Regions from separate parts of the Streptomyces daliensis genome, predicted to be linked through region 4. Evidence: riboswitches for the same ligand, from Rfam matches in the RefSeq annotation. Region 4 holds a riboswitch; each other region holds the start of a gene.
The links. Region 4 has a riboswitch for cobalamin ahead of ACYVOO_RS10885 (cobalamin biosynthesis protein). Riboswitches for the same ligand answer to the same signal wherever they lie in the genome.
Positions count from the first base shown of each region.

Region 1: linked by a shared signal. The riboswitch ahead of metE (5-methyltetrahydropteroyltriglutamate--homocysteine S-methyltransferase) and the one ahead of ACYVOO_RS10885 (cobalamin biosynthesis protein) in region 4 are both predicted to bind cobalamin.
Region 2: linked by a shared signal. The riboswitch ahead of ACYVOO_RS35075 (ribonucleoside-diphosphate reductase subunit alpha) and the one ahead of ACYVOO_RS10885 (cobalamin biosynthesis protein) in region 4 are both predicted to bind cobalamin.
Region 3: linked by a shared signal. The riboswitch ahead of ACYVOO_RS06405 (CbtB domain-containing protein) and the one ahead of ACYVOO_RS10885 (cobalamin biosynthesis protein) in region 4 are both predicted to bind cobalamin.

Region 1 is NZ_BAAGSO010000094.1:741,401-749,180, forward strand. Features, by position in the region: gene ACYVOO_RS25815 (FAD-dependent oxidoreductase) at 108-1,286, shown strand; gene ACYVOO_RS25820 (GntR family transcriptional regulator) at 1,291-1,986, opposite strand; gene ACYVOO_RS25825 (EF-hand domain-containing protein) at 2,149-2,664, opposite strand; gene metE (5-methyltetrahydropteroyltriglutamate--homocysteine S-methyltransferase) at 2,951-5,287, opposite strand; cobalamin riboswitch at 5,432-5,654, opposite strand; gene ACYVOO_RS25835 (hypothetical protein) at 5,872-7,626, shown strand; gene ACYVOO_RS25840 (nuclear transport factor 2 family protein) at 7,701-7,780, shown strand, end outside.
Region 2 is NZ_BAAGSO010000120.1:132,595-140,374, forward strand. Features, by position in the region: gene ACYVOO_RS35055 (carbon starvation CstA family protein) at 1-1,353, shown strand, start outside; gene ACYVOO_RS35060 (YbdD/YjiX family protein) at 1,357-1,554, shown strand; gene ACYVOO_RS35065 (DUF3311 domain-containing protein) at 1,704-1,991, shown strand; gene mctP (monocarboxylate uptake permease MctP) at 1,988-3,685, shown strand; cobalamin riboswitch at 3,853-3,993, shown strand; gene ACYVOO_RS35075 (ribonucleoside-diphosphate reductase subunit alpha) at 4,130-6,604, shown strand; gene ACYVOO_RS35080 (ribonucleotide-diphosphate reductase subunit beta) at 6,739-7,695, shown strand.
Region 3 is NZ_BAAGSO010000029.1:1,651-9,430, forward strand. Features, by position in the region: gene ACYVOO_RS06395 (flavoprotein) at 1-377, shown strand, start outside; gene ACYVOO_RS06400 (glycoside hydrolase family 6 protein) at 733-1,833, opposite strand; cobalamin riboswitch at 2,263-2,403, shown strand; gene ACYVOO_RS06405 (CbtB domain-containing protein) at 2,436-2,663, shown strand; gene ACYVOO_RS06410 (CbtA family protein) at 2,680-3,591, shown strand; gene ACYVOO_RS06415 (NAD-dependent epimerase/dehydratase family protein) at 3,699-4,700, opposite strand; gene ACYVOO_RS06420 (class F sortase) at 4,795-5,511, opposite strand; gene ACYVOO_RS06425 (hypothetical protein) at 5,508-6,284, opposite strand; gene ACYVOO_RS06430 (HAD-IIA family hydrolase) at 6,438-7,217, opposite strand; gene ACYVOO_RS06435 (2-aminoethylphosphonate ABC transporter substrate-binding protein) at 7,336-7,780, opposite strand, start outside.
Region 4 is NZ_BAAGSO010000052.1:8,774-16,553, forward strand. Features, by position in the region: gene cobN (cobaltochelatase subunit CobN) at 1-2,213, opposite strand, end outside; gene ACYVOO_RS10880 (cobyric acid synthase) at 2,210-3,820, opposite strand; gene ACYVOO_RS10885 (cobalamin biosynthesis protein) at 3,817-4,839, opposite strand; cobalamin riboswitch at 4,984-5,205, opposite strand; gene ACYVOO_RS10890 (hypothetical protein) at 5,315-5,530, opposite strand; gene ACYVOO_RS10895 (inorganic phosphate transporter) at 5,580-7,004, opposite strand; gene ACYVOO_RS10900 (lysozyme) at 7,223-7,780, opposite strand, start outside.

The sequences.
Region 1 (7,780 bases), on a different contig from region 4:
CACTTATTTAGTTGGTGTGCTCTTCTGAGGCGTCAGCCGTGCGGCACCGCCGCGCGACGCGACGACACATCGACACATCGCGACATCGATAAGAACGGAGCAGCACCATGAACACCACAGCCCCCGTCCCCCGCATCGCCATCGTCGGCGCCGGTCCCGGCGGCCTGACCTGCGCGCGCATCCTGCAACGGCACGGCATCGCCGCCACCGTCTACGACCAGGAATCCGGCCCCGGTGCCCGCGACCAGGGCGGCTCCCTCGACCTCCACGAGGACAACGGCCAGCTCGCCCTCCGCGAGGCCGGACTGCTGGAGGAGTTCTTCCGGCTCTCCCGCCCCGAGGGGCAGGAAATGCGGCAACTGGACCGGGCGACAGGCGCGGTCACCTCCCACCACGTCCCGGCGGAGGGCGAGCGCTTCAAGCCCGAGATCGACCGCGGCCCGCTGCGCGATCTCCTCCTGAACTCGCTCCGGCCCGGCACGGTGCGCTGGGGCCACGCCCTCCGCTCCATCGAGCCCGCCGAGCCCGGCGCGGGGCACGCGCGAGGCCCCCGTCGACTGCGCTTCGCCGACGGCACCACCGTCGAGGCCGATCTCGTCATCGGCGCGGACGGCGCCTGGTCCAGAGTTCGCCGCGCCGTCTCCCCGGCCCTCCCCCGGTACACCGGGATCACGTTCCTCGAAGCCTGGTTCCACGACGTCGACAACCGGCATCCCGACATAGCCGGACTCGTCGGCCAGGGCAGCGCCACCGCCGCCGACGGCGAGCGCGGCCTGTTCGCGCAGCGCAACGGCGGCGGCCACATCCGCGTCTACGTCATCCAGCGGCTCCCCGCCGACTGGATCACCGCGTCCGGCCTCACCCCCCAGGACACCGGAGCGCTCCGCGCCCTCCTCCTGGACCGCTTCCGCGACTGGTCACCCCGTCTGCGGCGGCTGGTCAGCGACAACGACGGCGTATACGTCGACCGCCCTCTGCACGCGCTGCCCGTCCCGCACACCTGGGAGCACGACCCCGCCGTCACCCTGCTGGGAGACGCGGCGCACCTCATGCCCCCGCTCGGCGTCGGCGTCAACCTCGCCATGCTCGACGCCTGCGAACTCGCCCTCGCCCTCGCGCACCACGGCACCGTCGACGACGCCCTCCGCGCCTACGAGCAGACCATGCTGCCCCGTTCCGCCGGGATGCAGCGCCTCCTCGACGGCCGCGCCGCTGACCTGCTCTCCGACGAGCCGCACGACCCCGCGCACGGCGAGAACAAGGGCCTGGAGGCCGGAGCCGCCTAGCTGCCTAGCGCTTGCTGGAGGCCGGGCCGTCGGCCTCGGGCTGGAGCTTCGTCATGGCCGAGGTCATGTGCTCGTGCAGAACGCCGACCGCCGCATCCGTGTCCCCGCGCTCGATCGCCTCGACGATGGGCAGGTGGTGCCCCGCTGACATGGTGGCCTTGCGACGCTCGCTGGCGGCGCTCATCACCACCACGCGCGTCGGCCCCTCCAGATGGCGCCAGGTCTTCACGAGCATCGAGTTCCCCGACAGCTCGCACAGCAGGGAGTGGAAGGCGAGATCCGCCTCCACCTGGGCCTCGAAGTTCCCGGGGTCCTCGAACGCCTCGTCGAGCCGCTCCAGTGCCTGCCGCAGCGAAGCCGCCGCACTCGTCCTGTCCTTGTCCGGCAGCGCGATGACCTGCGCGACGGCGAGCCCTTCCAGCGACCCCCGCACCTCGAACAGCTCGCGGACCTCCTTGGGCGACAGGCTCTGCACGCGCAGCATCCCCCGTACGCCCGCGACGACCAGCCCCTCCTGCTGGAGGTGGCGCAGCGCCTCCCGTACCGTGCCCCGGCTGACCGACAGCCGCGTGGCGATCTCCACCTCGCCGAGGTGGTCGCCCGGCCGGTACTGGCCTGTGGTGATCGCGGTGCGCAGCGCCATGAGGGCACGCTCCCGCAGGGTGGAGCGGTCGAGATTCGGCAGCGCCGGGACGGTCACGGGCGCGTTGCCCCCTTCGAGGACGTGCGGCGACGGACAGGACGAGACGGGCAGGACGAGACGGGCAGGACGACTCGATGATTCTACTGTCGGCTGTTGACCGTCGCCCTCCCCGCCAGCGGTGACCGGCTCCCCCGCCCGCGCACGGGCGGGGGCCCGGACCTACCGTTCGGGCGTCGTGAAGTACGCGGCGAAGGCCGAGACGATCTCGCTCTCGCCGATCAGCCCGTCCTCGTCGGTCGCGAGGGAGCGCGCCGCGGCGCCGCAGCGTTCCTCGTCCACACCCAGCGCCTTGAGCGCCCGCTCGGCCTCTTCCGGGGTGGTGCGGCCGTCGCCGTCCGAGTCCGCGATGTTCACGACCGCGTGCAGGAAGGGGCGGGCGATCTCGCTGAAGCGGTCCGGGTTGTCGCGCAGCCGCTTCACCGCGCCGTTCACGAACTCCTCGCGGGTGATGCGCTGGTCGCCGTCGCGGTCCGCGATTCCGGCCATGCCCTGCCAGAACGCCTCGGCCCCGATGTGCAGGGCCTGGCCCCGCTCGGAGCGCGCCTTCACGCCGAATTCGCCGAGGATGGCCGCTGCCGCCGTCGTGAAGTCCTCACGGGAGATGTAGCCGTTGCCGTCCTGGTCGAAGGTGGCGAACCGGACGGCGATTCTCCGCGTGTGCTCGCTGCTGTCCATGGTGGTGCGTGCCGCCTCACATGTCAGGTGGGTCCGTTCGCTAGGCAGCGTACGACGAGGACGGGCGCGCGGAACGGAAAACGCGGTGGTCGGCCAGACGCTGTCACGTTTCTCACCGTGCGGAACGCGCGGGAGATCGCCCCCGCGGCGGTACGCGGAAGAGGACCGTACGTACCGCCGCGAGGGCGTGGCACACCGGGCAGGCGAACGCCCGGTGGGCAGGGCGGGCTCCGGCGCGAGGCCACCTGCTTGCCGCAACCCGCCGCTCAGGGGGGCCGTTGCGCCGTTACCGCCGCGTCGGCGTCGGCGTCGGCGGCAGTCCGGCCCGTACGGTGCGCGCCGCCTCGACCAGGTGCTCCAGCGAGGCGCGCACCTCCGTCCAGCCCCGGGTCTTCAGACCGCAGTCGGGGTTGACCCACAGCCGTTCGGCGGGGATCGCCTCAAGTCCCTTGCGCAACAGCGCCGCTGCCTCGTCCGCGCCGGGCACGCGCGGCGAGTGGATGTCGTAGACACCGGGGCCGACCTCGCGCGGATAGCCGACGGTGGCCAGTTCGTCCGCCACCTGCATATGGGAGCGGGCCGCTTCGAGGCTGATGACGTCCGCGTCGAGCGCCTCGATCGCGGAGACGATGTCGCCGAACTCCGCGTAGCACATGTGCGTGTGGATCTGGGTGTCCGCGCGTACGCCGCTCGTGGTGAGCCGGAACGCCTCGGTGGCCCAGTCGAGGTACGCCTCCCTGTCGGCGGCCCGCAGCGGCAGGGTCTCGCGCAGCGCGGGCTCGTCGACCTGGATGACGGCGGTGCCCGCGCCCTCCAGGTCCTGGACCTCGTCGCGCAGGGCCAGTGCCACCTGCCGCGCGGTCTCCCCCAGCGGCTGGTCGTCGCGCACGAAGGACCAGGCCAGCATCGTGACGGGGCCCGTCAGCATGCCCTTGACAGGACGGTCCGTGAGCGACTGCGCGTACGTGGTCCAGGCGACGGTCATCGGCTCGGGCCGCGAGATGTCGCCCGCCAGGATCGGCGGGCGCACATAGCGGGTGCCGTAGGACTGCACCCAGCCGTGCTGGGTGGCGAGGTAGCCGTTCAGCCGCTCGGCGAAGTACTGGACCATGTCGTTGCGTTCGGGCTCGCCGTGCACCAGGACGTCCAGGCCCGCCTCCTCCTGGAAGGCCAGCACCTCGCGGATCTCGGTGGCGATGCGCTGGTCGTACGCGGTGCCGTCGATGCGTCCGCTCCGCAGCTCGGCGCGGGCCGTGCGCAGTTCCGCCGTCTGCGGGAACGAGCCGATGGTGGTGGTCGGCAGCAGCGGCAGCCCCAGGCGGGCGCGCTGCGCCGCCGTGCGCTCCGGATACGGCTGCGCACGGCGCGCGTCGGCCGGTGTGGCCGCCGCGCAGCGCGCGCGGACGGCGGGGTCGCTGGTCAGCGCGGAGGAGGCGCGGGAGGCGAGGTCGGCGCGGTTGGCGGAGAGCCGCCCGGTGATGAGGTCGGTGCCGCCGCTCAGGCCGCGGGCCAGGGTGACGACCTCCTCGGTCTTCTGCCGGGCGAAGGCGAGCCAGCGCGCGATCTGCGGGTCGACGTCGCGTTCGGCGGCGGCGTCCAGTGGCACGTGCAGCAGCGAGCAGGACGGCGCGACGTCCACCCGTTCCGCGAGGCCGAGGAGGGAAGCGAGGGTGCCCAGCGACTTCTCCAGGTTGTTGATCCATACGTTGCGGCCGTCGACGACGCCCGCGACGAGCCGCTTGCCCGGCAGTCCGCCCGCGCGTGCCAGGTCGTCCAGGTTGGCGGCGCCGGGCCCGGTGAAGTCCAGGGCCAGCCCCTCAACGGGCGACTTGGCCAGCACGGCCAGTGCCTCGCCGAGGCGGTCGAAGTAGGAGGCGACCAGCAGCTTGGGCCGGTCGGCGAGGGCGCCCAGTTCGCGGTAGGCGCGCTCGGCCGCGTTCAGTTCGGCCGCCGTGCGGTCCTGGGCGAGGGCCGGTTCGTCGAGCTGCACCCATTCGGCGCCCGCTGCCCGCAGATCGGCCAGCACCTCGGCGTACACGGGCAGCAGCCGGTCCAGCAGTGTGAGCGGCGCGAAGCCGTCCGCCACGCCGGGCGCGGGCTTGGCGAGAAGGAGATAGGTGACGGGTCCGACGAGCACGGGCCGCGCGGTGTGCCCCAGTGCCAACGCCTCCCTCAGCTCTCCGACGGGCTTGGCGGAGTCGGCGGTGAAGACCGTGCCGGGGCCCAGTTCGGGCACCAGGTAGTGGTAGTTGGTGTCGAACCACTTGGTCATCTCCAGGGGCGCGGTCTCCTGGGTGCCGCGTGCCATGGCGAAGTAGCCGTCCAGCGCGTCGGTGTCCACGGCGTCGCGGTGCCGCTCGGGGACGGCGCCGACCATCACGGTGGTGTCCAGCACATGGTCGTAGTACGAGAAGTCCCCGGTGGGAACCTCGTCGATCCCGGCGTCGGCGAGGCGCCGCCAGTTCTCCCGGCGCAGGGTGGCCGCGGTCTCCCGCAGGGCTTCTGCGGTGACCCGGCCCTTCCAGTAGCCCTCGACTGCCTTCTTGAGTTCCCTCTTGGGGCCCTGGCGGGGGTATCCGTGGACGGTGGCGCGGGTTGCCGCGGCTGCGGACTTGCTGGTCACTCAACTCTCCTTCGCGAGTCGTGTCAGTGACCCCGGAGGCCGAGCGAGGAGACGAAGGAAAGGCTCACGGGAGGCGCACGCCGTCCGCGCCCTTCCCGTACCGCCGACCCGCCCTCGAGGTCACCGAGATCTCCGCGCACGGGTTTCGTACGCGGACAGTTGGCAGGTCTTCGGACTCGCGGACCCGCCGGGCGCTTCTCGCCCGGCACCTACTGGCCGTCGCTTCCCGGGCCCTTCCTGGGCCCAGTGCTGATGACGGCGGTCGTTTCCGCTCACCGCTGCGGGGCAGCTCCGGATTCTCACCGGATTCCCTCTTGCGACGCGCCTGCCTGGAGGGCAGGGCGAACCGACTGCGCCGCCCACCCTACGTCGGCGGAACGGCACTGAACAGTGCGCCCCGGTGCACGCTGCCGACCCGTCGGACGGCGGGGCCCATGGCGCGGCCCGGCGCGCGGCGACGTGGCGTGCGCGGCGTGGCGTGCGCTCCCTACTGAGCCGCGAGTTCCGCTGCCACGATGAGGCACCGCACTGAGGCACCGCGTCCCTGGACAGCGGGGAGGCGGCCATGGACTGGGGAGACGGCCATGGACCAGACGGGGATCAGAATCGCGAGCGGCGTCGCCGTCTGGATCTTCGCCGCCTTCGGCGGCCTGCTCATCGTCCTGCTCTCCCGTGCCGTCACCTCGGCCGCGCAGTACCTCAGGGGCCAGGGCCGCATCCTCCCCCTCGTGGTACGCCCCGACCCTGGCGACGGCGAGACCGGGAGCGGGAACGGAGGCGACGGTTCCGCCGCCGCGCGGCGCCAGGCGTGCCGTGAACTGGCCGCCCATCTCGCGGTGCATCTGAGCGCCACGTCGAACGACTCGCTGCTCGCGCCCGGCGCCGCCTCGCCCACCCCCGTCGCACCCTCGCCGCAGGCGTCGTCCACCCCGCACGGCTGGCTGGAGTCCGTGGTGCGGCTCGCGGTGTCCAGACCGCGCGCGTTCCACGTCCACCTCACCGAGATGGAGCCGGTCGAGGAGGGGCTGCGCCGGGTCTCCGTACGGATCGTGCGGGCGCCGCAGGGGCAGATCGTGGCGGCCACCGTCGTCGAGAAGCCGCGGGACGAGCAACTGGTGGAGACGCTCGCCTGCTACACCACCGTCAGCGTGCGCGGCCTCCCCGCGATGCGCCGCCGCATCCCCCGCTGGGAGCGCTGGGACCACGACGTGCGGGGCTACGCGCGGTTCCGGCACGGCGTCACCGAGCAGGAGAAGGCGCAGGCGCGCGAACAGGCCCGTCCGCTGCCCGCGCCGCTGCTGGCCTACAGCGTCCCCCGGCGGTACGCCGCCGCGCTGCGCGCCTTCGCCGACGCCGCCGAGTACTCGCCGGGCAACCTCACCCTCCGCCTCCACCAGGCGGCGCTGCACGAACGGGTGGGCTCCTACCGGCCCAAGGAGTACGCGAAGGCCATCGACATCTACCAGCGCTGCACCGAGCTGTGGCCGGGCCACATCGAGACCGCGTACCGCACCGCCATCGCCTACTCGCGCGGCTCCACCCCGGTACGCAGGGGCTCCCCGCGCCTGTCCGAGAACGAGATGGAGCGCCTGCACGACACCGCCAACCGGCACTTCGACGACCTCGAACGGCGGCTGCGGCGGCGCGCGCTGGCGCGGTGCTGGGCCCGTACGGTCGTGCCCGGCGGACGGTGGAACCCGGGCGAGCGGCGCTACTGGTCGTCCTGGCTCACCCCGCTGCCGCTGCCCGCGCGGCGCAGCCGCCGCAGCACGTTCCGCGGCGCGATCGTCATCGCCCGCGCGGGCCACACCATGGGCGGGGCGCTGCGCACACCGGACGACTCGCCGCGACTGCGCGAGATTCAACGCGAGGTGGAGACCGCGTTCGAGCGGGTCGCCCGCCAGGTGATGAGCGGCAGCCGCGGTCCCGGCCATCTGCGGCTGCTGTACCCGCAGCGCGGGCACTCGCTGCGCGGCGGCGTCCACGACGCGGCCTGGCACGCGACGCCGCTGCCGGGGCGCCCCACCTCGCGCTTCTGGGGCCCGCTGCGGCGCCCCGGCGTCGGATGGCTCGCGCACTACAACGCGGCCTGCTTCCTGGCCCTGGCCATCCCGCTCGCCCCGGCCTTCCGGCCGGGGCGCTACGCGGACGACGGCCAGTGGAGCGAGGACTGCGCCCGCGCCGCGCTCAACCAGCTGGACAACAGCCTGCGCACACCGGACACCGAGCTGACCACGGGCTGGATCCTGCACGACGCCGACCTCCAGGCCCTGTGGAAGACCGAACTCGGCGCCCGCTGGGCCTCGTTCATGGGCGTGCCGCTGTCCAGAGCACGGTGAACGCGGGGGTGCGCGGGGGTGCGCTGTGGTGCGCGGGGCTACCTTCCTCGGGCCACGCACCGCACACTGTGCCGATGGCCGAGCAGCGGGCAGTCGAGATGCGGGCACAGGACGAGCGCGGGGTGGCGGCGCTGTGGGACCGGATGGCGGTCGA
Region 2 (7,780 bases), on a different contig from region 4:
ACCTTCATGAAGATCGGCACCATCGGCCTCCTCGCGATCGGCGTCGTCGTCGCCCTGCCGACGATGAAGATGGACGCGGTCACCGACTTCGCCACGCGGGGCGACGGCCCCGTCTTCGCGGGGTCCCTCTTCCCCTTCGTCTTCATCACCATCGCCTGCGGCGCGCTCTCCGGCTTCCACGCGCTGATCTCCTCCGGGACCACCCCGAAGATGATCCAGAAGGAGACGCAGATCCGGATGATCGGCTACGGCTCCATGCTGATGGAGTCGTTCGTCGCGGTCATGGCGATGGTCGCCGCCAGCATCATCGACCCCGGCCTCTACTTCGCGATGAACGCGCCCGCGGGCGTCATCGGGGACAGCGTCCAGTCGGCCTCGCAGGCCGTCGCGGGCCTCGGCTACTCGATCTCGCCCGACCAGCTCGCCGCCGCTGCCAAGGCCGTCGAGGAGCAGTCGCTGCTCTCGCGCACGGGCGGGGCACCCACGCTCGCCGTCGGCGTCTCGGAGATCTTCTCGCAGGTCGTGGGCGGGGCCGGGATGAAGGCGTTCTGGTACCACTTCGCGATCATGTTCGAGGCGCTGTTCATCCTCACCGCGCTCGACGCGGGCACCCGGGTGGGCCGCTTCATGCTCCAGGACACCCTGGGCAACGTCTACAAGCCCTTCCGCAACATCAGCTGGCAGCCGGGCCTGTGGCTGACGAGCGGCATCGTCGTCGCCCTGTGGGGCTACTTCCTGTGGGTCGGCGTCCATGAGCCGCTGGGCGGGATCAACCAGCTCTTCCCGCTGTTCGGGATCGCCAACCAGTTGCTGGCCGCCGTCGCGCTCGCCGTGGCCACGACGCTGCTCATCAAGTCCGGCAGGCTCAAGTGGGCCTGGGTCACGGGCGTGCCGCTGGTCTGGGACGCGGTGGTGACGCTGACCGCGAGCTGGCAGAAGGTCTTCTCCTCCGACCCCCGCGTCGGCTTCTTCGAGCAGCGCTCGGTCTACCAGGCGGCCATCGACAAGGGCGAGGTCCTGCCGCCCGCCAAGAGCATCGACGACATGCGGACCGTCGTCACCAACTCCACGGTGGACGGCATCCTGGCCGCGCTGTTCGCGCTGCTGGTCGTCGTGGTGATCGCCGACGCGGCCCGCACCTGCGTCAAGGCGATGCGGGCGCCGGGCGGGGCGACGCTGCACGAGGCGGAGTACCGCACGTCGAAGATCGTGGCACCGGCCGGGCTGATCCCCACCAAGGAGGAGAAGGCGGAACTGGCAGCGGTGGGCGCGGACGGCGGCTCCAGCACGGGGACGGGAACGGGCGACGGCGGTACGGGCGGCCCCGGTGCCCGTACGGGCCGGGAGGAGTGAGCCGTGCGGACGCTGCTGCGGGGCGCGCGCTGGGTGCGCTGGTACATGCGTGAGCTGACGGACGAGAGCGCGTACGACCGCTACGTGGCCCATCTGCGCGCCCACGACCCGGCGGCCGAGGTGCCCAGCAGGCGCGACTTCGAGCGGGAGCGCACGGACGCCAGAGACGGCGACCCCCGTCAGGGCTTCCGCTGCTGCTGACCCCGCGTCACCCGCATCACTCGCGTCACCCGCGCAAGGGAACCTCCTGTCCGTATTCCGGACGGGAGGTTCCATGACGTGAACACCTGTCCTAGATTTCCTGCGCATTACACATACAGGGAAATCCGCGAGGACAGGAGAGCCGCGTCATGTCCGCACCACCCCAGAGATCCGGGCCAGGGCCCGTCGTCACGCCCACGCGTGTCGTCGCGGGCCTCTGCCTCTTCGCCCCCTTCGTCGCGATCCTCTGGGTGGGCTCGTACGCGAGGGTCGAACCGACCCTCATCGGCATCCCGTTCTTCTACTGGTACCAGATGCTCTGGGTCCTGATCGCGTGCGCGCTGACGATCGTCGCGTACGGCCTCGCCCGCCGCGAGCAGCGCGCCCGCCGCACCCACGCCCACGCGGTCGCCCCCGAGGGCGGTGAGGCGCGATGAACGACGGTGTCAACGGCGTCGCGCTCGCCGTCTTCATCTTCTTCTTCGCCGCCGTCACGGTGATGGGCTTCCTCGCGGCCCGCTGGCGGCGGGCCGCCAACGAGAACAGCCTGGACGAATGGGGCCTGGGCGGACGGAGCTTCGGTACCTGGGTCACCTGGTTCCTGCTGGGCGGCGACCTCTACACGGCCTACACCTTCGTGGCCGTCCCCGCAGCGATCTACGCCGCCGGGGCCTCGGGCTTCTTCGCCGTCCCGTACACGATCCTCGTCTACCCGCTGATCTTCACCTTCCTGCCCCGCCTGTGGTCCGTCTCGCACAAGCACGGCTATGTGACCACCTCCGACTTCGTGCGCGGCAGGTTCGGCTCGCGCGGGCTCTCGCTCGCTGTGGCACTGACGGGCATCCTCGCGACGATGCCGTACATCGCGCTCCAGCTCGTCGGCATCCAGGCGGTGCTCGACGTGATGGGCGTCGGCGGCGGGGAGTCGACGCACTGGTTCATCAAGGACCTGCCGATCCTCATCGCGTTCGGCGTGCTCGCGGCCTACACGTACTCCTCCGGGCTGCGCGCTCCCGCACTGATCGCGTTCGTGAAGGACGCGCTGATCTACATCGTCATCGCCGTCGCCATCATCTACATTCCGATCAAGCTCGGCGGCTTCGACGCGATCTTCGACAAGGCGGGCGCCTACTTCGCCGAGGAGAACCCCGCGACCGGAGCGCCGCGCGGCGAGCTGGCCAGCGGTCCCGACGCGCAGTGGGCCTACGGGACGCTGGCGCTGGGCTCGGCGCTGGCGCTGTTCATGTACCCGCACTCGATCACCGCGACGCTCTCCAGCCGCAGCCGCGAGGTGATCCGCCGCAACACCACCATCCTGCCGCTCTACTCGCTGATGCTGGGCTTCCTGGCACTGCTGGGCTTCATGGCCGTCGCGGCGGGGATCACCGTGCAGAACGGGCAGCTCGCGGTGCCGCAGTTGTTCGAGGAGATGTTCCCCGACTGGTTCGCCGGGGTGGCCTTCGCGGCCATCGGCATCGGTGCCCTGGTCCCGGCCGCGATCATGTCGATCGCAGCCGCGAATCTCTTCACCCGGAACATCTACAAGGACTTCCTCCGCCCGAACGCCACGGCCGCGCAGGAGACCAAGGTCTCCAAGCTGGTCTCGCTGCTGGTGAAGGTCGGCGCGCTCGTCTTCGTCCTGGGCATGGACAAGACCGTGGCCATCAACTTCCAGTTGCTGGGCGGGATCTGGATCCTCCAGACCTTCCCCGCGCTGGTCGGCGGCCTGTTCACACGCTGGTTCCACCGCTGGGGGCTGCTGGCTGGCTGGGCCGTTGGCATGGTCTACGGCACGCTCGCCGCGTACGGCGTCGCCAGCCCCACCCAGGAGCACTTCGGCGGCAGCAACGCGACGATCCCCGGCATCGGCGAGATCGGCTACATCGGCCTGACGGCCTTCGTGCTGAATGTCCTCGTCACGGTCGTCGCGACCCTCGTGCTGCGTGCCGTGAAGGCGCCCGACGGCATCGACGAGACGAGCCCAGGCGACTACACGGCGGACGCGGGCGACCCCGGCGTGCGCGAGGAACTGCCCCCGCCCACGGGCGCGGACGACACGGGCGCGGACGACACGGGGAACGCGACGGAGGGCACCGGCTCCGGGGAGGGCGTCAGGACGGCGGCTCACTGACCCCAGGGGCGCCCCGCGATCACCCCGGCGCCCCGAACCCGGCCCGCCCGGCCCCCGGCCGCGCAGCGGCCCCACAGCGCCCCGCTGACGCCTCCGCGTCAGCGGGGCGCTGCGCGTTCCCCCTGCCGACACAAGATATGGGGGTGGGTGCGTAAGCCAGCACAACATGTATTCTCGTGCTCGCTGTCGCCGCAGGGGAATCCGGTGCGAGTCCGGAACTGTCCCGCAACGGTGTGCGATGGGCTGATCTATGCCATGACGCGCAGCCCGCCGCGAGTCCGAGTACCTGTCGGCAGCATCGATGACGTCCGGGCCTCGTGGGTTGGGCCGGAGGACGCTGCGTGGTGTGCCGTGCCGCCCCTGCGGGCGACGGACAGGGCTGCCCGCACGCGCCCCCGCGCACCGCCCCGCACGGCCCCAGCCGAGCGAGGGAGAGCACGTCCAGTGACGATCGCACCAGCAGCACCCGTCGAAGCGGAGTCCGACTCAGCCGGGTCAGCCGGATCCACCGGAACGGCCGACGCGGCCGGACCCGTCGAGTCCGCCAAGCGCTCCGCGCTGCTGCGCACCCTGACCGAGCTGACCGCCGACCTCCCCGGCACCGACCCCGGACGGGTCGCGGGCGCCGCGCTGCGCGGGGCCCAGCCGGGCGCCGACGAGGCCGAGTTGCGCGCGCTCGCCTGCGAGGCTGCGGCCGGTCTGATCGGCGAGGAGCCGGTGTACTCCCGCCTCGCGGCACGGCTGCTGACCCTCGCCGTGCGCGAGGAGGCCGCGGGGCAGGGCGCGGTCTCCTTCGCCGCCTCGGTGGCGACGGGCCACCGCGAGGGCCTGATCGCGGACGGCACGGCCGCGTTCGTACGGGCGCACGCGGAGCGGCTGGACGCGCTCGTCGAGCGGGCCGTCGAGGACGGCGCCGACGACCGCTTCGGCTACTTCGGGCTGCGGACGGTCCACTCCCGCTATCTGCTGCGCCACCCGACGTCCCGTCAGATCATCGAGACCCCGCAGCACTTCCTGCTGCGCGTGGCCTGCGGACTGGCCGAGGACGCGTCGGAGCGGGCGCTGGACGAGGTCGCCGAGCTGTACCGGCTGACCAGCTCGCACGCCTATCTGCCCTCCTCCCCCACCCTGTTCAACTCCGGCACCCGGCACCCGCAGATGTCCTCCTGCTATCTGCTGGACTCGCCGCTGGACGAGCTGGACTCCCTCTACGAGCGCTACCACCAGGTGGCACGCCTCTCGAAGCACGCGGGCGGCATCGGCATCCCCTTCTCCCGCATCCGCTCCAGGGGCTCGCTGATCCGGGGCACCAACGGGCACTCCAACGGCATCGTCCCGTTCCTGCGCACCCTGGACTCCTCCGTCGCCGCCGTGAACCAGGGCGGACGCCGCAAGGGCGCGGCCTGCGTCTACCTGGAGACATGGCACGCGGACCTGGAGGAGTTCCTGGAGCTGCGGGACAACACGGGCGAGGAGGCCCGCCGCACCCACAACCTCAACATCGCGCACTGGATCCCCGACGAGTTCATGCGCCGCGTCGAGGCGGACGCCGAGTGGTCACTGCTGTCGCCCTCCGACGCGCCGGAACTGGTGGACCTGTGGGGCGACGAGTTCGACGCCGCCTACCGCAAGGCGGAGGCCGAGGGCCGCTACGCCAAGCGCGTCCCCGCGCGCCAGCTCTACGCCCGCATGATGCGCACCCTCGCGCAGACCGGCAACGGCTGGATGACCTTCAAGGACGCGTCCAACCGCACCGCCAACCAGACGGCCGAGCCGGGCCGCGTCGTCCACTCCTCGAACCTGTGCACCGAGATCCTGGAGGTCACCGACGACGGCGAGACGGCCGTCTGCAACCTCGGCTCCGTCAACCTCGCGGCCCACCTCGGCGACCCTGCCCGGGGATGGGAGGAGGCGATGGACTGGGAGAAGCTGGACGCGACCGTCCGCACGGCCGTGACCTTCCTGGACCGGGTCGTGGACATCAACTACTACCCGACGGACCAGGCGGCCACCTCCAACTCCCGCTGGCGCCCGGTCGGCCTGGGCGTGATGGGCCTCCAGGACGTCTTCTTCCGGCTGCGGCTGCCCTTCGACTCGCCCGAGGCCACCGCGCTCTCCACCCGTATCGCCGAGCGGATCATGCTCGCCGCCTACGACGCTTCGGCCGCGCTGGCCGAGCGGCACGGCCCGCTGCCCGCCTGGTCCGAGACCCGTACCGCCCGCGGCGTGCTGCACCCGGACCACTACGCGGACGCCTCCGAGCGGGCCTGGCCCGAGCGCTGGGAGGCGCTGCGCGCCCGTATCGCGGAGACCGGCATGCGCAACGCGCTGCTGCTGGCCATCGCGCCGACGGCGACGATCGCCTCGATCGCCGGCGTCTACGAGTGCATCGAGCCCCAGGTCTCCAACCTCTTCAAGCGCGAGACGCTCAGCGGCGAGTTCCTCCAGGTCAACGCCTATCTGGTGGACGAGCTGAAGCGGCAGGGCCTGTGGGACGACCGGGCCAGGGAGGCGCTGCGCGAGTCCAACGGCTCCGTCGAGGGCCTTACGTGGGTCCCCGAGGACGTGCGGAAGCTGTACCGCACGGCGTGGGAGCTGCCGCAGCGCGCGCTCATCGACATGGCGGCGGCGCGCACGCCGTACCTCGACCAGAGCCAGTCGCTGAACCTGTTCATGGCGTCGCCGACGATCGGCAAGCTCAGCTCGATGTACGCGTACGCCTGGAAGCGCGGCATCAAGACCACGTACTACCTGCGCTCGCGCCCCGCCACGCGGATCGCGCGCGCGGCGAGCAGCACGGCGGGCGCGACGGATGCCGCCGCGCCGTCGCCCGTACCCGTCCAGCAGACCGGCGGCCCCTCCGAAGAGGCCGTCGCCTGCTCCCTGGAAAACCCCGAGTCCTGCGAGGCATGCCAGTAATGACCGCCGTACCCGAGACCGCCGGAACCGCCGGAACCCCCGCCACGTCCGCCGCCGCTGCCACCACGGCGTCCGGGGCCTCCGCACAGCGGAAGAACCTGCTCGACCCGGGCTTCGAGCTGACGCTGCGCCCGATGCGCTACCCGCACTTCTACGACCGCTACCGCGACGCCATCAAGAACACCTGGACCGTGGAGGAGGTCGATCTCCACTCCGACGTCGCCGACCTCGCCAAGCTCACGCCCGGCGAGCAGCACATGATCAGCCGCCTGGTCGCCTTCTTCGCGACCGGCGACTCCATCGTGGCGAACAACCTCGTGCTGACCCTCTACAAGCACATCAACTCCCCGGAGGCGCGGCTGTACCTGTCGCGGCAGCTCTTCGAGGAGGCCGTGCACGTCCAGTTCTATCTGACGCTGCTGGACACCTATCTGCCCGACATGGACGAGCGGATCGAGGCGTTCGCGGCCGTCGAGAACATCCCGTCCATCCGCGAGAAGGCCCAGTTCTGCTTCCGCTGGATGGACTCGGTGGAGGAGATGGACCGGCTGGAGAGCAAGGCCGACCGGCGCCGCTTCCTGCTGAACCTGATCTGCTTCGCGGCGTGCATCGAGGGCCTGTTCTTCTACGGTGCCTTCGCCTACGTCTACTGGTTCCGCTCGCGCGGCCTGCTGCACGGCCTCGCCACAGGCACCAACTGGGTCTTCCGCGACGAGACCATGCACATGTCCTTCGCCTTCGACGTCGTGGACACCGTCCGCCAGGAGGAGCCCGATCTCTTCGACGAGGAGCTGGAGAAGCAGGTCACGGCCATGCTGGAGGAGGCCGTCGAGGCCGAGTTGCAGTTCGCCCGCGACCTGTGCGGCGACGGCCTCCCCGGCATGAACACGGAGTCCATGCGCGCCTACCTGGAGGCCGTCGCCGACCAGCGGCTCGCCCGGCTCGGCTTCCCCGTCCGCTACGGCTCCACGAACCCGTTCTCCTTCATGGAGCTCCAGAACGTCCAGGAGCTGACCAACTTCTTCGAACGGCGCGCCTCGGCCTACCAGGTCGCCGTCGAGGGCTCGGTCTCCTTCGACGACGACTTCTGACGGGCGGCCCGAGGGGGCGGGCCGCGGGGGCTGCTGGGACGCCGGGAACCGGTCAGCAGCCCCCGCAGTTGTAGTACGTCACCGG
Region 3 (7,780 bases), on a different contig from region 4:
AGGAACTGACCGGGCGCACGGTGCGGTCGCAGTACAAGCTCCCCTGGGAAAAAGACGCGCTGCCACCCGCCGACGCGATGCTGGTGGCGCCGATGACGACGACAAGCGCCTGCAAGTGGGCGGCAGGGATTACCGACACGGTGGCCCTGGGGCTCCCGGCCGAGGGCGTGCACCTGGGAGTACCGGTCGTCGCGGCCCCATTCTGGAGCACGGCTCTCGGCGCGCAACCAGCGGTGGACCGGGCCGTCGAGACACTGAGGGAGCAGGGCGTGCGGGTGGTGTTCGGGCCGGGCGAGCCACATCCACCGAAGCACGGCGACTCGCGCGGATTCCCGTGGCGGCTGGCCCTGGACGCGGTACGCAAGGCAGTCGGGTGACCGCCGCGTAACGCTGTGCGCAGGGCAAAAGCTGGCCACGACAGTAGCCTCGCGGTACAACCGACATCATCGATCCCGAGCAGCACGCCCCCCTCATCGAGAACCCGCAGGGCGAAGTGACGCAGAATGACGCATTCAGCGACTAGCATCCCAGGTCACGAAGGGTGCTCCCCGCACACGCGGGGGTGGTCCCCCGGGCTCGGTGTTTCCCCCGCCGTCGCAGGGGTGCTCCCCGCACGCGCGGGGGTGGTCCCCCCGACCGGCTCGCCGAGCGCTACCTCAACCGGTGCTCCCCGCACGCGCGGGGGTGGTCCCGCCGCATCACCGAGTGATCTGCTGACGACCGCCGGAAACGTCAGCCCTTCGTGTTGCGGGCCAGGTCCAGCGCGTACTCGGGCCACCACTCGCCCGCCTTCGGGCCGCCCTTGCACTCCCCGTCGGACTCGCCGGGGCGCTTGATCCACAGATAGGCGTCGACCAGCGGCTCGCCCGTCTTCGTGGTGGGCGCCTTGCCGAGGGCTCGGCCCTCGGGGTTGCACCACGCCTCCTCGTCGGCCGCCGCGTTCTCGACGGGGCCGTTGCCGTTGCGGCTGGTGTCCACGACGAACGGCTTGTTGCCGATCATCGGGGAGACCTTCTTGCCGTACGCCACGTTCGAGGCGGTGGTCTGGTAGTTGGAGACGTTCAGCGCGAAGCCGTCCGCCTTGTCGATGCCCGCGCGCCGCAGCGGCTCCACGAGACCGCCCGGATCGCGCACCCAGTCGGGGTTGCCCGCGTCCAGGTACACCTTGGTCTTCGACAGGCCCTTGAGCTTGGTCACGGCCTCGTTCAGCAGCGCGTACCGCTCGTCGTGGAACTCCTGGGGCGTGCAGCCCTCGGCCAGCAGGTGCGGGATCGCGTCCGGTTCGACGATCACCGTGGCCGCGCGGTCCCCGATGCCCTTGACGACCTTGTCGAGCCAGTCGCGGTAGGCGCCCGCGTCCGCCGCGCCGCCCTTCGAGTACTGGCCGCAGTCGCGGTGCGGGAGGTTGTAGAGCACGAGCAGCGCTTCGCGGTCGGCCTTGGCCGCGGCGCTGGTCAGCTTCTCCGTCTGGCCCTGGGGGTCTTCGGTGCCGACCCACTCGGCCACGGGCTGCTTCGCGATCTTGTCGATCAGCGCCGCCTCGTCGGCCTTGTCCGCGCCGCGGTACTCGGCGGCCTGACGCGCGGCGTTGCCCTGCGGGTTGACCCAGTACGGGGCGACGGACCTGGGCCGCTGCCCGGCCTCGCCCGACTTCTCGCCACCCCCGCCGGAACCACCGTCCGACGACGAGAAGCACCCGGCCAGCAGCAGCACAGCCCCCACGGCCGCGCCGCCCGCGACGCACCTCGTACGCGTACGGGTACGCGCACGAGTACGGGCGCCCGTACCCGGATGGGCACTCCCGCTCCTCCCGCCGGCGTAGTTGCCGTACATCCACTCCCCCTCGGCCGCACTGACCGGGAGACACTCCCCCGGCCCCCTGGAACACACCGGACCTGGCCATCGTGTCACAGGGCCACGCGCTGGCCGCGAAACTGTCGTGCAGCTGTTACGGGTGGCCGCCGCGGGCCTCCCGTGCCCCGGACCACGGCCTTACCCGCCCGTCAACTCGGCCTGAAACCAGGGGTGTAGGCCGGATCGTTGCGTGACGGGTCACGCGGGACGTTCTACGGTGACCCCGAGGCCCTGGACCCCGGCCTCGCACGCTCCCCTTCTCCGGGCCCCTTCCTCTCGCAGGCCCGGAGACAGGGACAAGGGTGCCCGGCCGGAGTCCTCCTGAGGGGGGAGTGGATCCCCGCCGGGCACCCCGCACAGGCCGTATTGACAGTGGACATGCCAGGCTGGGACTCTCCGAGCGGTACATATTCATACTGAGGCGACGGTGCGCAGGAACCCGGTGCGATTCCGGGACGGTCCCGCCACTGTGTCCGTGAGGCCGGGGCGCGCGCACGCCGCCCGGGGCCGCACGGGAGTCAGGAACTGACCTGTCGCTTCTCCGCCAACGGGGCGTGGAAACCCCAGGAGGAGGCACGCGGATGTCCCTGCACACCGCTCAACCGACCGCGACCGGTGCGGCCCTTCCCGAGGCCGATGTCACGATCCGCTCGCGCGATTGGCTCATCGCCGCCGCGGCGGCCATCGTCGCGCTGATCGCGCTCTACGCCGTCTTCGTCGACAACGGCAACATCATCTCGGCCACCGGCAGCTATCTGCACGAGTTCTCGCACGACGGCAGGCACCTCTTCGGCGCCCCCTGCCACTGACGGGACGCCTGCGCACATGACACCCGCATCCTCATCACCGGCTTCCCCTTCACCGCCCGTTTCCTCCCCTTCTACGTCTTCTCACCCTTCTCCCGTCTCGTCGGCGTCGGCCCCGTATCCGCTGCTGCCCCTGCTGCGCAGAGGGCTCGCGGCCGGTGGCGTGGCCGGGCTGCTCTCGGGGCTCTTCTCGCTGCTCCTCGCCGAGCCCCTGATGGACAGGGCGATCGGGCTGGAGGAGAAGCGCGCGGCTGCCGAGCACGCCCACGCGCACGGGGGCGGCGGGCAGGCGCACTCGCACGCGGCGGAGGCCGAGGAACTGTTCTCCCGTGGCACCCAGCACTTCGGCCTGGTGGTCACCGCCGTGGTCGTCGGGCTCGCCATCGGCGTCTTCTTCGCCCTGGCGTATGTGCTCGTCCACCGCACCCGCACGCTCCACGACCGCCCCTGGGAGCGGGCGCTGACCCTCGCGGGCGCCGGGTTCCTCGCCCTGTCGCTGCTGCCCGCGCTGCGCTATCCCGCCAATCCGCCCGGCGTCGGCGACAGCGGCACCGTCTCCGAACGGCAGGCGCTGTGGGTCGCCGCGCTCGCCATCGGCGTGCTCGGCATGCTGCTGGCCTGGCAACTGCACGTACGGCTCGGCCGCGCGGGGCACGGCGCTCCGGTGCGCCAGCTCGCCGCGGCTGCCGCCGCGGCCGGCACGCTCGCGGTGCTCTTCCTGCTCCCTGGCAACCCCGACCCCGTGCCGGTGCCCGCGCCGCTGCTGTGGGACTTCCGGGTGCTCTCGCTGGCCTCGCACGTGCTGCTGTGGGCGGCGCTCGGCGTCACCTTCGGCGCGCTGGGGCTGCGCGCGGCACGTGCCGGACAGGGACAGGGTGCGCGGACCTCGCGGACCACGGCGGAGCCCGCCGGGGCGTCCGGGGACGCGTAACGGCACGTCGCACGCGGTGCCGTGGGGCGGTGAGCGGGGTACGTGGCCCGCTCACCGCCCTGCCCCGGCCCGCCCGTCGTCGGGCCCGGCCCGTCGGACGCGGCCCGTCAGGTGCGGGCGGCCAGGACGCGCGCCTCCCGGTCCGGATCCAGCCCGGCCCGCCAGCCGTCCCGCACGGGCGGCGGCCCGTCCAGGCCCCGCAGCCACTCCCACGTCGCCGCCACGGTGTCCGCGACGGGACGGCAGCGCAGCCCTGCGGCCAGCGCCCTGGACACATCGCCCCCGAACAGCGCGTCCCACTGCTCCCCCGGCGGGGCCCAGACGGGCAGCTCGGTCCACGGCTCGACGCCCGCCGCGAGGATGGTCTCCGGAGCGGTCCAGCACAGTTCGGCGCCGGACCCCGTGACGCGTACGCACTCCTCCAGCAGCTCGCCCATGGTGGCGTGGCCCGGCGGGCTCACCAGGTTGTAAGGACCGCTCAGCCGCCGCTCCACCGCGTCGGCCGTCCAGCGGGCGAGGTCGCGCGCGTCGATGTACTGGAGGCCCAGATCCCGCGGTCCCGGAGCCAGTACCGGCCCGCCGCGCGCGATCCGCGCCAGCCACCAGGGCAGCCGCCCGAGGTTCTCGTACGGGCCGAGGACGAGCCCCGCGCGCACCAGCAGCGCCCGGTCGCCGAAGGCGTCCAGCGCGGCCAGTTCCCCGCCGCGCTTGGCCCGCGCGTAGGGCACGTCAGCGCCGTCGTCGCCGTCGTCCGGCGAGGCATCCAGCACGGGTCCGTCCTCGTCCAGTCCCAGCGCGACCGGTGGCGCGTAGACCGAGCGGCTGGAGACGTACACGTACCGGTCCACGCGGTCCGCGAGCAGCCGCGCCGCGTCCCGTACCGCCGACGGGGCCCACGACCAGGTGTCGACGACGGCGTCCCACTCCCCCTCGGCCAGGGTCGTCAGGCCGTCCTCCGTGCCGTGCCGGTCCCCGCGCAGGGCCGTGACGCCGGGCGGGGGCGTGTGGCGTCCCCGGTGGAAGACGGTCACCTCCCAGCCCCGTGACAGCGCCTCCTCGGCGACAGCGCGCCCCACGAACTCCGTACCGCCCAATAACAGAAGTCTCATGCACCGACTTTCCCCTCCCGCGTCCCCTCGCGGAACCGCCGCACGCTCACAGCGCAATCGGGGAAGCGGAGGGCCGAGGTCAGGGAGTCGGGGTTCAGGAGCCGGCGGGGGTGCCGCGCGAACCGGTGAGGTAGGCGGAGACGACGACGTTGGAGGTGTAGGCCCGCCGTTCGTGGTCGAAGGCGCCGCCGCAGGTGAGCAGGCGGAGTTCGGACCGGCCGCGCACGGCGGGCCCGTAGACCTCGCGCGCGTCGAAGTCCTCGTGGCGCACGACCTTCGTCCGCTCGACGGTGAACTCGGCGACGGTGCCGTCCGACCTGGTGACCTCGATCCTCGTGCCCCGGTCGGCGCTGCTGAGCCCGTAGAAGACGGCCTTGTGCCGCTCGGTGTCCACATGCCCGACGATCAGCGAGGCGCCCCGGGCGCCCGGTACGGGTCCGGCGCCGTACCAGCCCGCGAGCCCCGGCCTGCTGTACGGGGGTGCCGCTATGCCGCCGTGCCCTTCGACGCCGCGCGCGATCACGGGGGCGCGGACACCGAGGGCGCCGATGCGCAGCTTCACAGGGCGTGGTGTGCCAGGGAGCGGATCGTGGGCCGCGGGCAGGCGCTGGGTTCCGGCGGCGGCGCCACGGGTGCGGGAGTCGTCGCCGAACACGGCGCCGCTCCGCCCGCCTTCGGTCAGCTCGCGCCCCCACAGCCACAGCCCGAGCAGCAGCACGGCCCAGGCCACGCCCGTGGTGAGCCTGCTCCGGGCCGACGTCCTGGGCTCGCCGTCCGGGGTGTCCGGGGGCAGCTCGGACGCCGGGCTCACGAGTCCGCTTCGGCCGCTCGGTCGGCCGCGCCGCGTGCGTTGCTTGTGTCGGTGCCCGTGTCGGGCGGGAGGGGGCTCGTCGCGGGCCCCGTCGCAGGATGCGCATCCGGTGCGGGCGTGGGCGTGGTGTTCCGGTACTCGGCACGCCGTCGTCGGAGCGCGAGCGCGGCGCCCGCCACCATCAGCGCGGCCCCGGCCGCGAACACCGGCCAGGCCGCCTGGGTGAGCGGTCCGGGGCGCGTGCCCTCGTCCGCCATGGCGCCGCCGCCTGCCCGTACGGGTGCGGAGGGCGAGGGGGGCGGGCCCGGCGCGGGCGCGGCATCGTCGACGGTGACGGAGCCCCTGGCCACCCGGCCCCCGTCGCAGGAGACCGTGACGCCGTGTGCGCCCTGTTCCGCCGAGGCGCTGAGCGTGGCACGCGCGGTGAGTCCGCCGTCGGCGGCGAGCCGCAGGGGCGCGTCGTCGGCGAAGGCGGGGGAACGGGCGAGGCCCGTGTCGTCCCCGCAGCCGTCGACGTGGACATCGACCTCGCCGCCGGGACGTGCCGAGGGCGGGTTGACCAGCGCCGGACCCGGGCGCGAGGCGTGCGGGGCGCTCGGAGCATGCGGGGCGCCCTCGCCGTCCGCGAACGCGGTGCCCTGCGCGAGGCCGAGCGACGTGCCCAGCGCCGCCGTGGCCAGGAGCGCGAGGGCGAGGGGGTGTTGGGCCGCGGTGAGCGTGCGCGTGCGCGGGGTGCCGTCGGCGGCGGGGGTGGACGTGAGGTCGCTCCGCATGGTGAACCTCCGGGTCGGTCACTCCCGACGGTCCCCGCGCCCGCGCCCCTCCGCATCCGGAGAGGCCGCTTACTACTCCGTACGGTGACGTCCGCTCACGCCCTCACGCGGCCCGCGCCGTCCACCGTCCGGCACCTGCCGCCCCGCGTCCGCTCAGACGCGGTCCACCAGGTCGGCGATCGAGTCGACGACGGTCGTCGGGCGGTACGGGAAGGTGTCCACCTCGTCGGGTGCCGTGAGCCCTGTCAGCACGAGGAAGGTCTCCAGGCCCGCCTCCATCCCGGCCCGTACGTCGGTGTCCATGCGGTCGCCGATCATGGCGGAGGTCTCGGAGTGCGCCCCGATGGCGTTCAGCCCGGCGCGCATCATCAGCGGGTTGGGCTTGCCGACGAAGTACGGGTGCCGTCCCGTGGCCTTGGTGATCAGCGCGGCGACGGACCCGGTGGCGGGCAGCGCGCCCTCGGCGGAGGGGCCGGTCTCGTCCGGGTTGGTGGCGATGAAGCGGGCGCCCGCGTTGATGAGGCGGATGGCCTTGGTCAGCGCCTCGAAGCTGTAGGTGCGGGTCTCGCCCAGGACGACGTAGTCCGGCTCGGTGTCGGACAGCACGTACCCGATGTCGTGCAGCGCGGTGGTCAGCCCGGCCTCGCCGATGACATACGCGGTGCCGCCGGGGCGCTGGTCGTCCAGGAACTGGGCCGTGGCCAGCGCCGAGGTCCAGATGTTGGCGACGGGCACGTCCAGGCCGATGCGGCCGAGGCGGGCGTGGAGGTCGCGGGGCGTGTAGATCGAGTTGTTCGTCAGCACGAGGAACGGCCTGCCGGACTCCTTCAGCCGCTTGAGGAAGGCGTCCGCTCCGGGAACCGGAACGCCCTCGTGCATCAGCACACCGTCCATGTCGGTGAGCCATGACTCGATCGGCTTGCGCTCTGCCACGTGACGGCTCCTGCCAGGTCTCGTCGGGGCCTGCCGGTGGGTCCGGCCGCGCGATCAGCCTAACCGCCACGGCCGGACCCGTGCGCCGGGGACGCCGGTCCCGTGCGCCCGGGGCGCGTCAGGAGCCCGTGGCGGACTTCCAGGCGTCGATGTACGCGTCGAGGTTCTTCTCGACGTCCTCCCAGTCGGGCCGGAAGATCTCCACGCCCTTCATGAGGGAGGCCAGCTCGGTGGCGTTCTCGTCGGTGGCCTTCACATCCGTACGCGCGGAGAAGCCGCCGCCCACCGAGGAGACGTCGCGCTGTGCCTGCTCGCTCAGCAGGAAGTCGAGCAGCTTCTTGCCGTTGGCCGAGTTCGGAGCACCCTTGACGAGGCCGGCCGCGTAGGGGAGCGCGAAGGTGGTGGGCTTCGCGTTCTCGTCCTTGGCGGGGAACCAGATGCCGAGGTTCGGCATGGACTTGGCCTGGGCGTAGTTCATCTGCACATCGCCGTTGGCGACGAGCAGTTCGCCCTTGTCCAGCTTGGGGGCCAGCTTGCTGGTGGAGGACGAGGGGCCGACGTTG
Region 4 (7,780 bases):
GTACGGGCCGGGCCGTCGGCCAGCGCCGTCAGCGACTCCGGCACCTCGATCCTCGCGCCCGGCTCGGCCAGCAGCTCGGACTCCGTCAGCCCGAAGTGCTCGGCGAGCGCGGCCCGCAGGCCCGGCAGGGCCCCGCCGACGCCGCCCCACACCTGCGCGGAGCGCAGCACGGCCAGCGCCAGGTTGACGCGGGGCTCGCCCTCTGGCCCGCCGCCCAGGATGTGCAGCCCGTCGCGGATCTGCACGTCCTTGATCTCGCACAGCCAGCCGTCGATGTGCATGACGAAGTCGTCGAACTCGTCCTCGCCAGGCTGCTCGTCCACGTGCAGGTCGTGGTGCAGCTCCGCTGCCCGCACCAGCGTCCAGATCTGGCTGCGCACGGCCGGCGCCTTGTCCGGGTCCAAGTCGGAGACGAGCGCGTACTCGTCGAGGAGCTGCTCCAGCTTGGCCAGATCGCCGTAGGAGTCGGCGCGGGCCATCGGCGGCACCAGGTGGTCCACGACGGTCGCGTGGCCGCGCCGCTTGGCCTGGGTGCCCTCGCCCGGGTCGTTGACGATGAAGGGGTAGATCAGCGGCAGGTCGCCCAGCACCGCGTCGGGCGCGCAGGAGGCCGACATGCCCAGGCCCTTGCCCGGCAGCCACTCCATGGTGCCGTGCTTGCCCATGTGCACCACGGCGTCGGCGCCGAAGGTGTGCTCCATCCACCGGTAGGCGGCCATGTAGTGGTGCGAGGGTGCCATGTCCGGGTCGTGGTAGATCGCGATCGGGTTCTCGCCGAAGCCGCGCGGCGGCTGGATCATCACCACGACGTTCCCGAACTGGAGCGAGGCGAGCACGATGTCCTCGCCGTCCACGTACAGCTCGCCTGGCGGCTCGCCCCACGCCTCGGTCATGCTGTCGCGCAGCTCCGGGTCCAGCGAGGCGAACCACTGCCGGTAGTCCGCCAGCGGGACGCGCGCGGGCGCCGCCGCCAACTGCTCCTCGGTCAGCCACTCCACGTCGTGGCCGCCCGCGGCGATGAGGCGGTGGATCAGCTCGTCGCCGTTGTCGGGGTAGCCGGAGACGCCGTAACCGGCCTCGCGCAGCGCGTCGAGCACCTTCACGGCGGAGGCGGGCGTGTCAAGACCGACGGCGTTGCCGACGCGCGAGTGCTTCGTCGGGTACGCGGTGAAGACGAGGGCGATCCTCTTCTCGGCGTTCGGCTTGTGCCGCAGCGCCGCGTGCCGTGCCGCGATGCCCGCGACGCGCGCGGCACGCTCCGGGTCGGCTGTGTAGACCGGCACCCCGTCGGGCCCGTCCTCCTTGAAGGAGAAGGGGACGCTGATGATCCGCCCGTCGAACTCGGGGATCGCGACCTGCATGGCCGCGTCCATCGGCGAGAGCGCCGCGTCCGACTCGGACCACGCCTTGCGTGAACTGGTCAGGCACATGCCCTGGATCAGCGGCACGTCCAGCTCGGCCAGCGCGCCGATGTCCCACGCCTCGTCGTCGCCCCCGGCGGACGCGTCGCTGGCCCGGGTGCCACCGGAGGCGAGCACGGTGGCGACGATCGCGTCGGTCTGGCCGAGCAGGTCGTAGAGCCCCTGCTCTGCGCCGCGCAGCGAACCGCAGTAGACGGGCAGCGCGTTGACGCCGCGCGCCTCGATGGCGTCGCACAGCGTCTCGACGAAGGCGGTGTTGCCCGACATCTCGTGCGCCCGGTAGAAGAGCACGCCCACCGTCGGACGCCCCGGCTCCGGCACGTACGAGCCGTGCACCCCGTACTGCGGCATCGCGGCGGGCGGTTCAAAGCCCTCGCCGCTCATCAGCACCGTGTCGGAGAGGAACCGCGCGAGCTGCGTCAGGTTCTCCGGGCCGCCCTCGACCAGGTACTTCAGCGCCTCCGCGACGAGCCCGGCCGGGACGCTGGACTCGGCCATCAGCTCCGCGTCCGGCACGGACTCGCCGCCCAGCAGCACGGTCGGCACCCCGGACGCCTTCAGCGCCGCGAGCCCGTCCTCCCAGGCCCGCTTCCCGCCGAGCAGCCGTACGACCGCGACGTCGGCGCCCTCCAGCAGCCCCGGCAGGTCCTCGGCCGCGTCCACCCGGGTGGGGTTGGCGATCCGGTACCCGGCGTCCGAGGCGCGGGCGGCGAGCAGGTCCGTGTCGGAGGTGGACAGCAGCAGGACGGTGCCCGGGCCGTCCTGTGTGTTCTTGGCGTCCGCAGTGCTCATGCGCGTACTCCCGCGTCTCCAGCGTCGGGCGCTCCCGGGGCGATGAACGGCAGGCCCTTGGGCGGGCCCGACTCGATCAGCCGCAGCAGCGCGTCCGTATCGGCGTGTTCCTCGATCAGATCGCCCAGGCGATCCAACTGCTCCTCGCGCAGCGCGGCGAAGCTCGTGTCCGGTGCGGGGACGAAGCCGTCGCGGCCCGCCTCCTCCGCGACCCGGCGCAGCAGCGCACGCCGGAAACCGTCGCTCTCCAGCGATCCGTGCCAGTGCGTCCCCCTGACGGCGCCCACCCGGCACCCGTCCAGGCTGTTGCCCAGGGGATCGGAGAAGAATGCGTCCCCGCCCAGCACCTCGGCCACACCGTGGTGGATCTCGTATCCCTCGACGTGCTCGCCCAGCGCCGTGCCGCCCGGCCGCGCGAGGGTCTTCTCCGCCGCGAACCGCACCCGCAGGGGCAGCAGCCCGAGCCCGTCGACGGTTCCGGCCCGCGACTCGACCTCGTCCTCGATGCGCTCGCCCAGCAACTGGTAGCCGCCGCAGATGCCCAGCACGGGACGCCCTTCGGCGGCGCGCCGCACCAGCGCTTGCGCCAGCCCGCGCTCCCGCAGCCACTCCAGCGCGCGCACGGTGCCGCGGGTGCCGGGCACGACGACGAGATCGGCGTCGGCCAGCTCCTCCGGCCTGTCGGTGAAGCGGACGACGACGCCTGGTTCGGCGGCCAGCGCGTCCACGTCGGTGAAGTTCGACATCAGCGGTACGGGGAGCACCGCGACCCGCAGCACGTCGGTGCCGTGCGGGGGCGCGACGGTGGACTCGCGCACGGTGCCGCGCAGCGACACGCGCAGCCCGTCCTCCTCGTCGATGCCCAGACCGTGCCGGAAGGGCAGCACCCCGAAGGACCGGCGCCCCGTGATGCGGCGCAGCATGTCGAGCCCTGGCTCCAGCAGGGACACGTCGCCGCGGAACTTGTTGACGAGGTAGCCCGCGAGGAGTTCCTGGTCCTCGGGGGCCAGCAGCGCCGTCGTGCCGAAGAAGGACGCGAAGACGCCGCCCCGGTCGATGTCGCCGACGACCACGACGGGCAGCCGTCCGGCACGGGCGAGGCCCATGTTGACGATGTCGCTGCGCCGCAGGTTGATCTCGGCGGGGCTGCCCGCGCCCTCGCAGATGACGGCGTCGTGGGTGCGGCGCAGCTCGTCGAGGCAGTCGGTGACCGTGGCCAGCAGCTTCTCCTGGCGGCCCTCGTGGTAGCCGCGTGCGCTGAGTTCGCCCACGGGCCTGCCCAGCAGCACGACCTGGCTGGTGCGGTCGCCGCCCGGCTTCAGCAGTACGGGGTTCATCAGCGCGCTGGGTTCCACCATGGCCGCCGCCGCCTGCATGGCCTGGGCGCGGCCGATCTCGGCGCCCTCGCGGGTGACGAAGGAGTTCAGCGACATGTTCTGGGCCTTGAACGGGGCGACCTTCACGCCCTTGCGGGCCAGCCAGCGGCAGATGCCCGCGGTGACGACGCTCTTGCCCGCGTCGGAGGTCGTGCCCGCGACGAGCAGGCCGCCGCCCGGAGCGCCGGTGCCGGTGCTGGTGCCGGTTCTGCCGGCCGTGCCGTTGTTCACGAGGTCCCCTTCCGTCGCCCGCGCACGCGGGAGTACTGGGAATACGCAGCCCCGGCGGCGAGCCGCCCCGCCGCGGTCACCGCGAGCGCGAGCACGCCGACGCGACGCGACAGGTGCGCCGCGCGCGCGATGTCACCGGTCTCCACGGCACGCCCGGGCGAGTTGAGCACGGGCCTGTGCTCGGTGCGCCCGCCGTAGGAGAGCGTCCCGCCCAGCCGTACGCCCAGCGCACCGGCGAACGCGGCCTCCACGGGACCCGCGTTGGGGCTCGGGTGGCGGTGCGCGTCCGTACGCCAGGCGCGCAGCGCGCCGCGCGGGTCCGGGCCCGCGAGCGCTGCGAGGACGGCGGTGAGCCGGGCACCGGGCCAGCCCGCGACGTCGTCGAGCCGCGCCGAAGCCCAGCCGAAGCGCAAATGGCGGGGGGAGCGGTGGCCGACCATCGCGTCGAGCGTGTTGACGGCGCGGAAGCCCGCCATCCCGGGCACCCCGGCCAGCGCGCCCCACACGAGGGCGCCCACGACCGCGTCCGACGTGTTCTCGGCGACGGACTCGACCACGGCGCGCGCGATCCCGTCGGCGTCCAGCGCCTGGGGGTCGCGTCCGCACAGATGGGGCAGCCGCCGCCGCGCCGCCGCCAGCTCGCCCGCCTCCAGCGCGGCGCCGACGGCGCGTGCCTCGCGGACCAGCCCGGCGCCGCCGAGCACGGTCCAGGTGACGCCCGCGGTGAGGGCGACGCTCGCGGGACCGTGGCCGACGGCCACGGTGCCGGTGCTGTTCGTACGGTGGTCCGCCGCACGCGCGGCGCGCGACAGCGCCGTCGCAGCGGCGACGGCGCCCGCGACGCACAGGGCCGTGTAGGCGGCGCCGCTGTCGCGCCGGTCGCGCCACAGGCGGCGCTCGGCCGCACCGGCGGCGCGCCCGAAGGCGGCCACGGGGTGGCCGCGCCGGGGGTCACCGAGCAGCAGATCGCCGAGGAATCCGAGGGCTGCGCCACAGGCGTGGGCGCGTGGGGCCCGCATCCGTCAGCGCGCCGTCATGCCTCGTAGGGCCGGTGCCGTGGTGGGCACCGGGCGTGCCGTGCCCACGTCAGGGCGTGCGGCCAGGAGTTCGTTGGCGGTGAAGCCGGGCATGGCGGTGTCCTCACTCAGGGTCCTCGCCCTGGCTCGACGTGACCGGCGGTGAGAGTCTCCTGGCTCCCGGATCGGCGCTCAGGGGGTGTCGTACGGACCCCCTCCCCGGCCTTCCAGCCCGCATGTGCGCGTGGGCCGTGACCTTCTGGTTGGGGAGCGCTCCCCGGTGACAGTGGCGGGACCGCGCCGGATTCGCACCGGCTTCCTCTCCTGCCGCCGTTGGGCAACGGGAAGTCCACCACGGTTCACGAGAGGGCGTCAACTCGCCCTGACCTGCGACGGGAGAGTGTGAGGAGACACACGGGCGCACACGGACGAGGGGTACGAGCAACCGCTCGTACCCCTCGTGAGAACGCCGTCGTCGCTAGGCGGCGATGAGGTAGATGCCGAACGCCACGGCCGCCGCGCACAGCGCGAAGCAGGCGTAGGCACCGGTGCGGGCGAGCGCCGGGGCGCCGGTGCCGTCCGCCTTGCGGGCCGAGGAGCCGACGATGCCGAGCGTGAACACGCCCACCAGGCCGACCGTCGCCACGAGGCTGACGCCGAAGACCTGGCCGAGAGCGGCCCAGTCGATGTTCATAGCGGTCTTCCTTCTGACTTCCTGGACGGGGGGTGGGGTGCCGGGGCCTCTAGGAGGGGACGCCGGACCGGGGACGTGCCGCGGTGCCCGCGCGCGGGCGGGGCTCCGGAAGCGTGGGCTCCGCCCCTGCGAACGGCACATGCCCGGGCCGGGGCTCGGAGGCGGTCCCGTCGCTCTCATCGGACGAGGTCCCGTCGGCCGTGTCAGCGCCCAGGGCCGCTGCCGCCGCCTCGGAGGTGACGGGCGTGCCGGGGGCCGGAGGCGGTGCGACGGAGCGCATGGCCGCGGTGACGACACCGGCGGGCTCGTCCGCGTCGCCGAGAACACCGGGAACACCGGTGCCGTCGGCCGGTGCGGGGGCCGCGCCGTCGTGGACGTCGTTCACGTTGGTGTGGTCCACCGGCTGGCGCCGAGAGAGCGCCCAGATGGTGAGGCAGATCGCCAGCGCGAGGACCGCGACCGTGGCCACGCCCCAGTCGCCCTGGTCGGCCAGCAGGGCCGAACCCGCGGCGACGAGACCGGCAGCGGGGAGGGTCAGCGCCCAGCCCGTGACCATCCGGCCCGCCGTCGACCAGCGCACGACGCCGCCCTTGCGGCCGAGCCCGGAGCCCATGACGGCGCCGGAGCAGACGTGGGTGGTGGAGAGGGAGAAGCCGATGTGCGAGGAGGCCAGGATGGTGGCCGCAGCGCTGGTCTGGGCCGCGAAGCCCTGCGGGGGCTGGATGTCGGTGATGCCCTTGCCCATGGTGCGGATGATCCGCCAGCCGCCGAGGTACGTACCGGCCGCTATGGCGATGCCGGCTGCGGCGATGACCCACACCGGTGGGTCGGCGCTCGGCGCGAGGGCGCCGCCGGTGATCAGCGCGAGCGTGATCACACCCATGGTCTTCTGCGCGTCGTTGGTGCCGTGCGCGAGGGAGACGAGCGCTGCCGAGGTGATCTGGCCCGCGCGGTAGCCCTTGGCGGTCTGGCCTTCGTCGGCGTGCCGGGCGAGCCGGTACGTCAGCCGCGTCGCGACGAGGGCTGCGATGCCCGCGACGAGCGGCGCCGCGAGTGCCGGGATGAGGACCTTCATCACGACGACGTCGGCGTTGACGGCCCCGAGGCCGACGGAGGCGACGGTGGCGCCGATGAGGCCGCCCATCAGGGCGTGGGAGGAGCTGGAGGGGAGGCCCGCCAGCCAGGTCAGCAGGTTCCAGATGATGGCGCCGACGAGACCCGCGAAGATCACTTCGGGCCGGATACCGGAGCCTTCGTCAATGATTCCCGACGAGATGGTCTTGGCCACCTCGACCGAGAGGAACGCGCCGACGAGGTTGAGGGCCGCCGACATCGCCACCGCGGTCTTGGGCTTGAGGGCCCCCGTGGAAATGGTGGTGGCCATGGCGTTGGCCGTGTCGTGGAAGCCGTTCGTAAAGTCGAACACCAAGGCCGTGACGATCACGATCCCGATGAGAAGCGTGATGTGTTCCATTCACCCAGGCCACAATCAGTTCGAAGGTTAATGACTCGGTGAACGTAAGAAGCACGGGTGAACGGAAGGTGAACTGCGGCAGGCGTCGGAGTGTCACTACCTGACGCCTGTTGTGAGCGGCGCTTCCGGGGCGCTTGCGCGCGCCCTCCCGTGTGTTCTGTGATCACCGCCGGGGCCCCGGTGGCCCCTTGGGGAAACGTGGGGGGAAGGGGCGCGGGTCAGCCGCGCGCGTAGCGTCTGAGCTGGGCCATCGAACCGTTGAAGAGATTCTGGTCACCCGGCAGCTTGCCCTTGTTCGCGTACTGCCAGATGGTACGCGTACCCCATCCGGCAGGGAGCGGCCCCGCGCTCCTGCTCCAGTCCGCCAGCCACAGCGGATGCCGGGCCGCGAACGCGCGGCTGTTGCCCGTGCAGCTCTTCCACCAGCGGGTGGAGGTGTAGATGGCCGGATAGCGGCCCGTGCGCCGCCGTGTCTCTTCGCTGAACGCGCGGATCCACGCGCGCATCCGCGCCTTGCTCAGGCCGTGGCACCTGCTCCCGTACGCCGCCTCCAGGTCCACGGCGGGGGGCAGCGTCCAGCCGTCGCGCTTCCACGTGCCGCCGTTGGCCGTGAAATAGGCCGCCTGGCGCGTGCCCGAGGACTTGTCGGCGCGTGCGAAGTGGTACGTGCCGTGCAGGATCCCCGCCTTGCGCGCGTCGCGGAACTGCCGCGCGAAGTAGGGGTTCTTGTAGTGGGTGCCCTCGGTGGCCTTGACGTATACGAACCGCGCGCCGTT